2 linked regions of the Luteibacter rhizovicinus DSM 16549 genome follow. The protein of the gene in region 1 interacts with the protein of each later gene in a pairwise test. Links are inferred from orthologs where the notes say so. Each region holds a gene or a part of one and is shown on either strand. Other genes may lie near its edges.

What was found.
Region 2: the proteins of eno (region 1) and rpe interact in binary tests that used the Escherichia coli proteins (3 or more experiments, as listed by UniProt). The link is inferred for Luteibacter rhizovicinus DSM 16549 from one-to-one orthologs.

Annotation. Positions count from the first base shown.
Region 1 is NZ_CP017480.1:25,000-31,051, reverse strand. The notes cover bases 1-2,983. They hold eno (phosphopyruvate hydratase), read left to right. Parts: upstream 1-834; coding sequence 835-2,133; downstream 2,134-2,983. Other genes in these bases: ispD (2-C-methyl-D-erythritol 4-phosphate cytidylyltransferase), read left to right, coding at 2,486-2,983; ftsB (cell division protein FtsB), read left to right, coding at 2,142-2,486; BJI69_RS00195 (hypothetical protein), read left to right, coding at 441-824; kdsA (3-deoxy-8-phosphooctulonate synthase), read left to right, coding at 1-373. In the rest of the region: more of ispD, read left to right, coding at 2,984-3,175; ispF (2-C-methyl-D-erythritol 2,4-cyclodiphosphate synthase), read left to right, coding at 3,175-3,648; mgtE (magnesium transporter), read left to right, coding at 3,645-5,072; tRNA pseudouridine(13) synthase TruD, read left to right, coding at 5,086-6,052. UniProt on the Escherichia coli protein: Catalyzes the reversible conversion of 2-phosphoglycerate (2-PG) into phosphoenolpyruvate (PEP). It is essential for the degradation of carbohydrates via glycolysis.
Region 2 is NZ_CP017480.1:2,294,869-2,300,873, reverse strand. Bases 1,045-3,980 are described here. They hold rpe (ribulose-phosphate 3-epimerase), read right to left. Parts: upstream 2,882-3,980; coding sequence 2,207-2,881; downstream 1,045-2,206. Other genes in these bases: BJI69_RS10300 (c-type cytochrome), read right to left, coding at 3,890-3,980; djlA (co-chaperone DjlA), read right to left, coding at 3,078-3,893; BJI69_RS10315 (hypothetical protein), read right to left, coding at 1,344-2,090; BJI69_RS10320 (SEL1-like repeat protein), read right to left, coding at 1,045-1,300. Also shown: pdsR (proteobacterial dedicated sortase system response regulator), read right to left, coding at 1-19; more of BJI69_RS10320, read right to left, coding at 521-1,044; more of BJI69_RS10300, read right to left, coding at 3,981-4,201; BJI69_RS10295 (phosphoribosylaminoimidazolesuccinocarboxamide synthase), read left to right, coding at 4,459-5,355; BJI69_RS10290 (Mpo1 family 2-hydroxy fatty acid dioxygenase), read left to right, coding at 5,390-5,857; BJI69_RS10285 (hypothetical protein), read left to right, coding at 5,868-6,005. UniProt on the Escherichia coli protein: Catalyzes the reversible epimerization of D-ribulose 5-phosphate to D-xylulose 5-phosphate.

The sequences.
Region 1 (6,052 bases):
CGGCAACCACGACATCCTGGTCTGCGAGCGCGGCGCCAGCTTCGGCTACAACAACCTCGTCTCCGACATGCGCTCGCTCGCGGTGATGCGTGAGACGAACTGCCCGGTCGTGTTCGACGCCACCCACTCGGTGCAGTTGCCGGGCGGGCAGGGCACCAGCTCCGGTGGCCAGCGCGAGTTCGTGCCGGTGCTGGCGCGCGCGGCGGTCGCGGTGGGCGTCTCCGGCCTGTTCGCCGAGACCCATCCGGACCCGTCCAAGGCCCTGAGCGACGGCCCGAACGCCTGGCCGCTCGACCAGATGGAAGAGCTGCTCGAGACCCTCATGGAGCTCGATGGCGCCGTGAAGCGTCGCGGATTCAAGAACCACGCTTGATCGTTCCTCCGGAACGGTATGATTGACGGTATAGCGGGACCGCAAAGGTCCCGGGGAGACGGGCTGGATGGTCGAGGACAACGGGATCCATGTCGCGGGCGAACCGCGCCAGCGTGCGGCGCGCCTGCCGCAGTCGGGTCACGGCATCGCCTCGTTCGTCATCGCCCTGGTTTCCGGGCTCGTCGTCCTTGCCGGTATCGGCTTTGCCGCGCTGATGGTCGCCTCGGGCGATCCCGAACAGCACATGGAAGTGTTCGGACTTGTCGGCCTCGTTCTCTGCGTCTTTCTCCTCCTTGCCCTCGTCGGCCTCGTACTGGGCATCGTTGCCCTGCGCAGGCAGGACCGCCGCCGCACGTTCGGCGCGATCGGGCTGGGACTCAACGCTTTCATCCTGATCGGTACCGTGGGGCTCGCGTTCCTCGGTACTTTCTTTCGTCATTCCAACTCGTAACGGGAAGCGCATGACCACCGATATCACCAAGATCCACGCCCGCGAAATCCTCGATTCCCGCGGCAACCCGACCCTCGAAGCCGAGATCACCCTGGCCGACGGTTCCTTCGGCCGTGCGGCCGTGCCGAGCGGCGCCTCCACCGGCACGCGCGAAGCCGTCGAGCTGCGCGACGGCGACAAGAAGCGCTACGACGGCAAGGGCGTGACCAAGGCCGTCGGCAACGTCAACACCACGATCGCCAAGGCGCTCGCCGGTTTCGACGCCGCCGACCAGAAGGGCCTCGATGCGAAGCTCATCGCCCTGGATGGCACCGACAACAAGGGCAACCTGGGCGCCAATGCGCTGCTCGGCGTTTCCATGGCGGCGGCTCACGCTGTCGCCGCGTCGAAGAAGCAGGCCCTGTGGCAGTACTTGATGGTCGACGGCGGCGGCACGCTGCCGGTGCCGATGATGAACATCATCAACGGCGGCGCCCATGCCGATAACAACGTCGACGTGCAGGAGTTCATGGTGCTGCCGGTCGGCGCGCCGAGCTTCGCCGAAGCGCTGCGCTACGGCGCCGAGATCTTCCATGCGCTGAAGTCGGTGCTGAAGGGGCGTGGCCTCAATACCTCGGTGGGCGACGAAGGCGGCTTCGCGCCGAACCTCAAGTCCAACGTCGAAGCACTCGACACGATTCTCGAAGCCGTGAACAAGACCGGGTACAAGGTCGGTAGCGACATCCTGCTCGGCCTCGACGTGGCCAGCTCGGAATTCTTCAAGGATGGCAAGTACGACCTCGAAGGCGAAGGCAAGATCTTCACGCCCGAGCAGTGGGTCGACACGCTGGCGTCCTGGTCGAAGCAGTACCCGATCGTCACCATCGAAGACGGCATGGCCGAAGGCGACTGGGCTGGCTGGGCGCACCTGACCAAGGCCATCGGCGAAGGCATCCAGCTGGTCGGCGACGATCTCTTCGTCACCAATCCGAAGATCTTCCAGGAAGGCATCGACAAGAAGATCGCCAACGCCATCCTGATCAAGGTCAACCAGATCGGCACGCTGTCCGAGACGCTCGAAGCGATCGCCATGGCACACCGCGCGAAGTACGCGGCGATCGTGTCGCACCGTTCCGGCGAGACCGAAGACACCACGATTTCGGACATCGCCGTGGCGACCACGGCGACCCAGATCAAGACCGGTTCGCTGTGCCGCACCGATCGCGTGGCCAAGTACAACCAGCTGCTGCGTATCGAGGAAGCCCTCGGCGCGAAGGCGCGCTATGCCGGCCGGGATGCGTTCCCGAGCCTGTCCAAGCTGCCCGGCTGAGTCGTGCCTTGAGCAACGCGGCACTCCTGCGCTGGATCGGCCTGATCCTCGTCATCGTCCTCATCGCGCTGCAGCTGAAGCTGTGGGTCGGCGGTGGGGGCATGGCCGAGGTCGATTCACTGCGCGCGTCGGTGCAGAAACAGACCGAGGAAAACGCCGCGTTGCTCAAACGTAACCAGGCGCTTGCCGCGGACGTGGAAGATCTCAAGCACGGCGAGCAGGCTACCGAAGCGCGTGCGCGCCAGGAGCTGGGCCTGATCAAGCCGAACGAGACCTTCTACCAGATCGTCGAGCCAGGGGCGGCGACCAGTGCGCCGCCGCCTCCGCCGCCCGTCGGTCCCGGCACCCAGTGATGGATGCCCTGTGGTGTGTGGTTCCGGCTGCCGGTCGAGGCGTCCGGGCGGGTGGCGATCGGCCGAAGCAGTATCAGTCGCTGGCCGGACGTCCTTTGCTCGATCACACGCTTGAACGCCTGGCGGCGCATCCGCGCATCGCCGGGCTGGTCGTCGTCATCGCGGCGGACGATCCCCATTTTTCTGCCGTCGAGTCGATCGGCGGCAAACCCCTCATCGCGACCATCGGCGGCGGTGAGCGCAGCGACTCCGTGCTGGCGGGCGTACTCGCCTTGCCGGCCGCCGTGGCGCCGGATCATTTCGTCCTGGTCCACGATGCCGCGCGGCCCTGCGTGCGCGCCGACGACATCACCCGCCTGATCGACCTGGCGGGTGTGGGTGAAGGCGGTCTGCTCGGCGCGCCCCTGCGGGACACCCTCAAGCGGGCGGATGCGGACTGTCACAGCACCGCCACCGAACCGCGCGAAGGTCGGTGGCGCGCCTTTACGCCGCAGATGTTCCGCCGGGGCGCGCTGGCGCGTGCACTCGCCCTTGCCGCCGCGGACGGTATCGTCGTCAGCGACGAGGCCATGGCGATGGAGCGCACGGGCGTCATGCCGCTGCTGGTGGAAGGTTCGGAAGACAACATCAAGGTGACCACGCCGGCGGATTTCGCGCTGGCGGAGTTCCTGCTCGGGAGAACACGTTAATGCGTATCGGACAGGGATTCGATGTCCACGCCTTCGGTGAAGGCGATCATGTGATGCTCGGCGGTGTGCGCGTGGCGCACGGGCAGGGCGTGCTTGCGCATTCGGACGGCGACGTCGTGCTGCATGCGCTGTGCGATGCGTTGCTCGGCGCGCTGGCGCTGGGTGATATCGGCAAGCATTTTCCGCCATCCGACGATAAGTGGCGCGGCGCGGACAGTCGCAGCTTCGTGCGTGCCGTGGCGGGTATGCTCGCCGAGCGCGGCTATGCCCTCGGCAATGCCGACATCACCGTGATCTGCGAAGCGCCGAAGGTCGGTCCGCATGCGCAGGCGATGCGCGAGGTGATCGCCGCCGATCTCGGTGTCGACATCGATCGCATCAGCATCAAGGCGACTACCACGGAAACCCTCGGGTTCACCGGTCGCCGCGAGGGCATTGCCGCCCTGGCGACGGTGCTGGTCGAGCGGTCATGAGCGAGAGCGAGTCACGCGCCGCCACGCCGCGTCTGCACGACCGGCTGGAGGCGATTACCGATCTCCTGCGCCGTCGGGAAGGCTTGCTTGCCTTTGCCGGCGCGGCGCCGGATCGCGATGACTCGCCCCTCGATGCAGCCGACGCGGAGTTGCAGGCCCTGCTTGACGGACTCCATCCGGCCGATCTCGCCGATGTGTTCGAATCCTTGCCGCTCGAAGACCGGCTTGCAGTCTGGCAGCGGATCCGCAGCGATCGCGACGGCGACATCCTGCTCGAAGTCTCCGACTCGGTACGCGAATCGCTCATCGCGGACATGGACGATCGCGAGATTCTCGCTGCCGTCGAACCGCTGGACGCGGACGAGCTCGCCGACCTCGTCGACGACCTGCCGACCGAAGTGCTGCCCGAACTCATGGCCAGCCTCGATGCGCAGGATCGTGAGCGCGTGCAGGCCGCCATGTCCTACGAGGACGACCAGGTCGGCGCGCTGATGGACTTCGACATGGTCACCATCCGCGAGGACATCAGCCTCGAAGTGGTGCTTCGTTATCTTCGCCGCTTCGACGAGCTGCCTGCGCAGACCGACAAGCTCTTCGTGGTCAACGCCGACAGCGTGCTGACCGGGGTGTTGCCCCTGCATTGGTTGCTGGTGAACTCGCCGGACAAGATGGTCCGCGAGATCATGGCGCCGGACGTGAACACGTTCCGCCCGGAAGACGATGCCTATGACGTGGCGCAGGCTTTCGAACGCTACGACCTGGTGACCGCGCCGGTCGTCGACGCCGGGATGCGCCTGATCGGCCGCATCGCCGTCGATGCGATGCTGGACTTCATTCGCGAAGAGAGCGAAACCGAGGCGCTGTCGCGCGGTGGCCTGCGCGAAGAGGAAGATATCTTCGCCTCCGTCTGGAAGTCCGTGCGCAATCGCTGGGCGTGGCTGGCGATCAACCTCGTCACCGCCTTCGTGGCATCGCGCGTGATCGGCCTGTTCGAGCATTCCATCGAGAAACTGGTGGCGCTTGCCGCCTTGATGCCCATCGTCGCCGGCATCGGTGGCAATTCGGGTAACCAGACCATCACCATGATCGTTCGCGCCATGGCGCTGGAGCAGGTGGGTACCTCGCAGGTACGCAGGCTGTGGCGCAAGGAACTGGGTGTTTCCCTGTTCAACGGCGTGGTCTGGGGCGGTGCCATCGGCATCGCCGCGTGGCTGCTCTACGGCAATCCTGCGCTTGGCCTGGTCATGACGGCCGCCATGACACTGAATCTCCTGCTCGCCGCCTTCATGGGCGTCGGCATTCCCATGCTGATGGTCAAGCTCGGTCGCGATCCCGCGCTGGGCTCCAGCGTGCTCATCACCGCCGTCACCGATAGCGGCGGTTTCTTCATTTTCCTGGGGCTGGCGACGATTTTCCTGCTCTAGAAGGCCGCGAACCATGACAGACAACGAACTCCCTTTCGCCTTCGGCGCCCCGCCGCTGCGCGGCCGCCTGCGCTCCGCGCCCGAGGATTTCTTCGTCGAGGAAATCCTCGGCTATGAAGCCGATGGCGCCGGCGAGCATGCGTTTCTCCTGGTGGAAAAGCGCGGCACGAACACCGATTGGGCAGCACGTGAACTCGCCAAGTTCGCCGGTATCCAGCCGATGAATGTCGGCTACGCCGGCATGAAGGACCGCCACGCGGTGACCCGCCAGGTGTTCACCGTGCACCTTCCAGGCAAGGCCGATCCGGACTGGTCGGCGCTCGTATCCGACGAGATCAAGGTGATTTCCGCCGCCCGCCATTCGCGCAAGATCAAGCGCGGGGCACTGCGTGGAAACCGCTTCGTGCTGGTGCTGCGGGAGATCGAAGGCGATCGTGCCGCCGCTGACGAACGCCTCGCCGCGATCGCGAAGCGTGGCGTGCCGAATTATTTCGGCGAGCAGCGATTCGGTCTCGGTGGCGGCAACGTGGCGCAGGCGAAGCAGATGTTCGGCGGTCGCCGCGTCGACCGCGACAAGCGCTCCATCCTGCTTTCGGCGGCACGTTCGCACATCTTCAACGGCGTGCTCGCTGAGCGTGTCGGGGCAGGGCAGTGGGATACGCCGATGGATGGCGAGATCTGGTCGTTGGAAGGCTCGCGCTCGTGGTTCGGACCCGAGGCGTTCAGCGACGTGTTGGCCGAGCGTCTCGCTCGCTTCGATATTCATCCGTCGGGTCCGTTGTGGGGCGATGGCGAGCCGCCGTCCACCGATGCGGTCGGCGAGCTGGAGCGTGCCGTTGCCGCCCGTGACGAAGATCTTGCGAAAGGTCTGGCGGGCGCGCGCATGGACCAGGAGCGCCGGGCGCTGCGCATGCTGCCGCGCGATCTGGCCTGGCGCTGGCTGGATGATGGCGCGCTCGAAGTCTCGTTCGGCCTCCCGG
Region 2 (6,005 bases), 2.3 Mb from region 1 along the record:
TGGCGATGCTGCGGGCCATGGGGCATTCCGTTGAGGTGATTTGCCAGCGCAGGTTCCTATGCAGGCGGCCCGTCCGCAAGGCCCCGGCGGCGATTGCCCGCGTCTTGCCCTATCTCGCACCCCTGCCCGGCCCGCGCCTACACATTTTGTTTGCCCGGGATTTGCCACAAACAGCCTGCGGATTGCCCGAACCCGGACGCTCCGCCCGCCGCCCGCGGCGTTCAACTAGCCATGACGGCGCGCCGATCCGGCGCCGAGGATTTACACCATGAAAACCAAACCCGACGCCGATAACAGCGAACTGGAACGCGACTTCGAGCCGCTCCGCGTGGCACTAGCCCTCGGCGCGCTCGCGCTCGGCATCCTGTTCGGCATGCACTGACGGGAGACTCCTCATGGATCTTTTCGACGACTTCGTGGAACCGGCCATGGAAGGCCTTGGCGCGGCTGGTGCGCACGGAAGTGCGCCAGCCGTCGGGGCGGGCGAACCCGACCCCGAGTGGTTACCGTTGTAGGAGCCTCAGTCGGCCGCCCGGGCCTGCCCGGCGGCCAGCTGGCCGATCGGCACGAGATTGGTCGGCGTCACTTCGCCGACGGTGACCGTGCCGGCCATGCCGCGGAAGAACTCCTCGCCGTCTTTTGCCAGGGACCGGTTGATGGCAAAGCCGTGCGAACCGGAGACCCGTGAGGTCTCCCCGTTGTTGAACTGGCCGAACCCGGGGCCATCCGGCGGCGTGATCCCGTCGATGAACACCGAGCCGCCGAACAGCGATGCCGCCTCGATATTGCGCATCTCGTTGGTGTAGCGAAGACGCGCACGCCGTCCAGCGACGGCGTCGCTGTATTCATCCTTGAGTGACAGCCAGTACGTGTTCGCCGCGGCGCGCTCGGCCGGCGAGGCCTGTTGATACGCCTGGATGAAGGCGCCTTCGAAACGCGGGTCGTGCCGCTCGTCGGCCAGCGCCAGCCAGGCGATGCCGAGCGGGCGGTTCTGCGGGCCTTCGTCACCATTGAAGTACATCAGCCCGAGCGCGTATTGCGCCGGTTTACTGGCCCAATGGGCCGCGTCCTGCAAGCGCTCACGCGAACGGGCGTTGTGGCCATGACCCAGGTCGCGCGCGGCCGCGCAGAAGTAGTAGTTGCCGGGAATCAGACGCTCCAGGCCTTGAGCGCATCCCTGGATAGTTTGCCGGAGCTCCGCCTTGGCGGCCTCCGATGAGGTGGACGCGGTGTCCTTGGCGAACACGGTGCCAGTCACCGCGCAAAGCAGGGTAAGTGCAGCGATAGAGACGTACTTCATGGGCTTCTCCTGGACGGCTCGCAACGAGCCCTTTCTGGCGGAATCACTCGTCGCGCTTGCGCGTGTCGACCTGGCTGACCGGCACCAACACGGCATCGCCGACGAATACGTGGCTTTCGTAACCGTAGAAATACATGGCCTTCTGCGACTGCAGCATGCGACCGACGCTGAAGCCGCTCTGCAACGGCAGGTTATCCGCGGACGCCATGGCCGACGTCGGCATGAAGACACCATCGATGAAGACGCTGCCGCCGAAATTCGCGGCCCATTCGATCTCTTTGTACGCGCGATCGAACTGGCGCTCGGCACGCGGGCCAGCGACGGCGTCGGCGTAGACCGGCTTCATGTCCTGCCAGTACGCATTGGCCTGGGCGATCTCTTCCGGCGTGGCATGCTGGTAGGCGGAGACGAAGCCCGGCTCATAGGCGGGATCGTGGCGCTCCGCGGCAAGGGCCAGCCAGGCCAGACCCAGCGGCCGGTTCTTCTGTGCATGATCGCCGTTGAAGTACATCACGCCGAGCGCGTACTGCGCCGGCTTGCTCGCCCATCGGGCGGCATCTTTCAGGTTCTCGCGAGCGAGGCCTTCATGGCCGCTCCAGAAGTCGCGAGCGGCTGCACAGAAATAGTATTCGCCCGGAAGGAAGCGCTCGAGGCCGCCCGGACACGGCTGCAGCGAATCGGCGACTTTCTTCTCTTGGTCGGGCAAGGGAACCGGGCGGTCGGCGGCCTGGGAGGCAAACGCCGATACAGCGAGGGCTGCTGCAAGAGTCAATACGGACAACGTTTTCATACGTAGATCCTCGACCGTGACCCACCCCGAGTCTTGATTACAGTACCACCCAGTTCGCTTTTTATTCGTGAAATCTTTTTAATGCCGCCCCTTCGGGCGCAATTAGCTGCGAACGGTCACTTGCCGTCAATCGCCGCGTGCATGCGGCGGATCACGTCGGCGTAGTCCGGGGCATTGAAGATGGCCGAGCCAGCGACAAAGGTGTCGGCACCGGCCGCCGAGATGGCACCGATGTTGTCGGGGGTGACGCCGCCGTCCACTTCGAGGCGGATCTTGCGGCCGCTGGCGTCGATGCGCTCGCGCACCTGGCGGATCTTCTCCAGCGCCGAGGGGATGAACTTCTGGCCCCCGAAGCCCGGGTTCACCGACATGATCAGCACCATGTCGATCTTGTCCATGACGAAGTCGAGCCAGGACAGCGGCGTGGCCGGATTGAACACCAGGCCGGCTTCGCAGCCCTCGCCCTGGATCAGCTGGATGGTGCGGTCCACATGCTCGCTGGCTTCCGGATGGAAGCTGATGCTGCGCGCGCCGGCCTTGGCGAAGTCCGGCACGATGCGGTCCACCGGCTTGACCATCAGGTGCACGTCGATGTGCTCGGTGATGCCGTAATCGCGCAACGCCTTGAGCACCATCGGCCCGATGGTGAGGTTGGGCACGTAGTGGTTGTCCATCACGTCGAAATGCACCCACTGCGCACCGGCGTCGAGCACCTTGCGCGTGTCCTCACCCAGGCGGGCAAAGTCGGCCGAGAGGATGGACGGGGCGATAACGGGAGCTTGCTTGGACATGATCGATACCGTTTTGAGTGGAGGCACAGGCCGGCGGGCTCTGTGTAGGAGCCGATTCATCGGCGATCCCGCAGCAGCGGGCCCGTCACGATAGGACATGGGTCCTTTCCAAGCGTGATCCAGTGGGCTGCGTATTTCTAGTAGATGCCGACGATTTCGCGAGCACCCTTCGCCGATGAATCGGCTCCTACATTTACTATTTAAACCCGCGCTCCGCCTTGATCCGCTCGTAGGCCGCGTTGATTTCGCTGGCCCGCGACTCGGCGCGACGACGCATGTCTTCGGGGAGGTCGCCGAGGCGATCCGGGTGGTGCTCGGAAATCAGTTTGCGGTAGGCGCGCTTGATACCGCGGTCGTCGGTGTCGCGCTGGATGCCGAGCACCGCATACGGGTCGGGGCCCTGCGCACTGCGCTGCGGCGGCACGTAGCCGCCCCCGGTGCGACCCTGGCTGCCGCCGTACGAGCGGCCGCCGGCGTTGGCGTTCCAGGCGTAGCCCTTCATCGCCATGAGCGCCATGAGCTCCATGTCGCTGACGCGCAGGGCGAAGGCGAGCTGGCGCAGGATCGCCATCTTCTCCGGCGACGGGTTGCCCTCGGCGAGCACCGTCTCGATCACCACGTCGATCACGGGGAAGGCGTGGTCGCGGCGATGGCCGACCCACTGACGCAGCTCGTCGATCACTTCGGCCGCGTTGAACTCGGGCTGCTTGCCTTCGTTGAAGGCGTCGACGGCGATCGTGCGCTGCGTCTGGTCCAGGCCCATCCGCGCCATCAGGCGTTCGGCGATGGCGATCTCGGCTTCGGAGATGCGTCCGTCAGCCTTCGCCACGGCGCCGATCAACGCGAACAGCGGCGAGATGTAGCCGCCTTGCGTGGGAGCGCGTCGGCGCTGGCTCTGCTGGCGACTGGCGTCGAACATGAAGCCGAGGGCGCCGCCGATGAGGGCGCCGAGCAGGTTGTGGGTCAACCAGATGCCCGCGACGATGCCGATGAAGGTACCGGTAAAATTCATGGAGCCGCTCTGGATGGAGTTTGCGCGGAGAACCACTGGGCCAGCTGGTCCAGTTCCGCATCGGTGAGTGGGCCGGTGGCCGCGCGCATCACGGGGATGTCGCGGCGGCCGTCGCGGTACTGGCGCAGGGCTTCACGCAGGTAGTCGAGTTTCTGCCCGGCCAGATTGGGTGCGCCGGGAATGCGCGCCATGCCGTCTTCGCCATGGCATGCCGCGCACAGGCCCAGACGCGCCGGCTTGGCAGGCGGCGTGGCAAGGACAGGGGCGGATAAGGCCAGGGCAAGTGCCGCGGTCGTCAGGATTCGCATGGCAGGGCAATGGGGGCAGTAACCGTAAATTCTAGCAGGCCAAATGCCACAGGCCCCGCGGGGCGGGTTGCGAGAAGGGTCTTAGCTTGTGTGGGAGCCGCTTCAGCGGCGATAGGGTGCTAGCGGCAACCTGGCCCGCTGCCGCGGGATCGCCGCTGAAGCGGCTCCCACAATCGCCGATGAATCGGCTCCCACAGTTAGATCGGCTCCCACAGTTACAATAGACGGCTCGAACCGCCCTACCCGGAGTCCCTGCCGTGCCTACGACCTTGAGCCAATCCGACCTGCCTGGCCTGGACCTCATCCATCGCGGCAAGGTCCGCGACGTGTACGCCCTGCCGGGCAATCGCCTGCTCATGGTCGCCACGGACCGTCTCTCGGCGTTCGACGTGGTGCTGCCCGATCCGATTCCGGGCAAGGGCGAGATGCTCACGCAGATCTCCAACTTCTGGTTCGCCAAGACCGCCCACATCATCCCCAACCATCTCACCGGCGAAGACGTCGCCTCGGTGCTGCCGGCGGGTGTGGATGCGGCGCTCTACGCGAAGCGCGCCGTGGTCACCAAGCGCCTGAAGCCGGTGCCGGTCGAAGCGATCGCTCGCGGCTACATCATCGGCTCGGGTTGGAAGTCCTATAAGGCCACCGGCGACATCTGCGGCATCACGCTGCCGGAAGGCCTGCAAATGGCCGCGAAGCTGCCGGAGCCGATCTTCACCCCGTCGACCAAGGCCGCTGTCGGCGACCACGACGAGAACGTCAGCTTCGACGCCATCGTCGCCCTGGTCGGCGAAGACATGGCCAACGCCGTGCGCAAGGCCACGCTGGAAATCTACGCCTGGGCCGCGGCCTATGCCGCCGAGCGCGGCGTGATCATCGCCGACACCAAGTTCGAATTCGGTACGGACGAGAACGGTGTGCTGCACATCATGGACGAGATGCTGACCCCGGATTCCTCGCGCTTCTGGCCGGCCGACGACTACCAGGTAGGCATCAGCCCGCCCAGCTACGACAAGCAGTTCGTCCGCGACTACCTCGAGCAGATCGGCTGGAACAAGACGCCGCCCGCACCGAAGGTGCCGGCCGATGTCATCGACGGCACCGCGGCGAAGTACGCCGAGGCGCTGGACAAGCTCGCCGGCATCCGACTGGACTAAGCTCTCGTCAGACGGTTCTTACGGGGGTACGACCATGCGCGACGCAGCCACCTGGTTCGACAACTACGCAGCCGATCATCAGAACCCGACGAATCGGCTGATTCACTGGATCTGCGTGCCGGCGATCACCTGGACGGTGGTCGCCCTGGTCTGGCTGATTCCGGTGCCGGGCTGGCTCGGCCGTCCGGGCCTGTGGTCGGTGCTGGCCATGTTCCTGGCCTTCTGCTTTTACTACTACCGGCTGTCGCGCCGGATCGGGCTGGCCATGGCCGGCGCCTTCCTGTCGCTGGCCCTGGTCACCGATTCGCTCTACCGCAGCATCGGCAGCAGCGGCCTGCTCTGGCTGGCGATCGGTGTGTTCGTGGTGGCCTGGATCGGCCAGTTCATCGGCCACAAGATCGAAGGCCGCCGGCCCTCGTTCCTGACCGACCTGCAGTACCTTCTGATCGGCCCGGCGTGGCTGATGAGCAAGGCACTCGGCCGTTTCGGCCCGGCGTACTGACGGAAACCACGTGACCCAACCCCTCCTGACCTTCCTCTCCGCCGCTATCTGGTGGGTGATTTACTCCAGCGCCGCCGCCGTCATCCCTGCCCTGATCGTCTGGGTCGCCTTGCGCTTCCTCGAGAAGACGCCGGTGGTGTTCAACCGG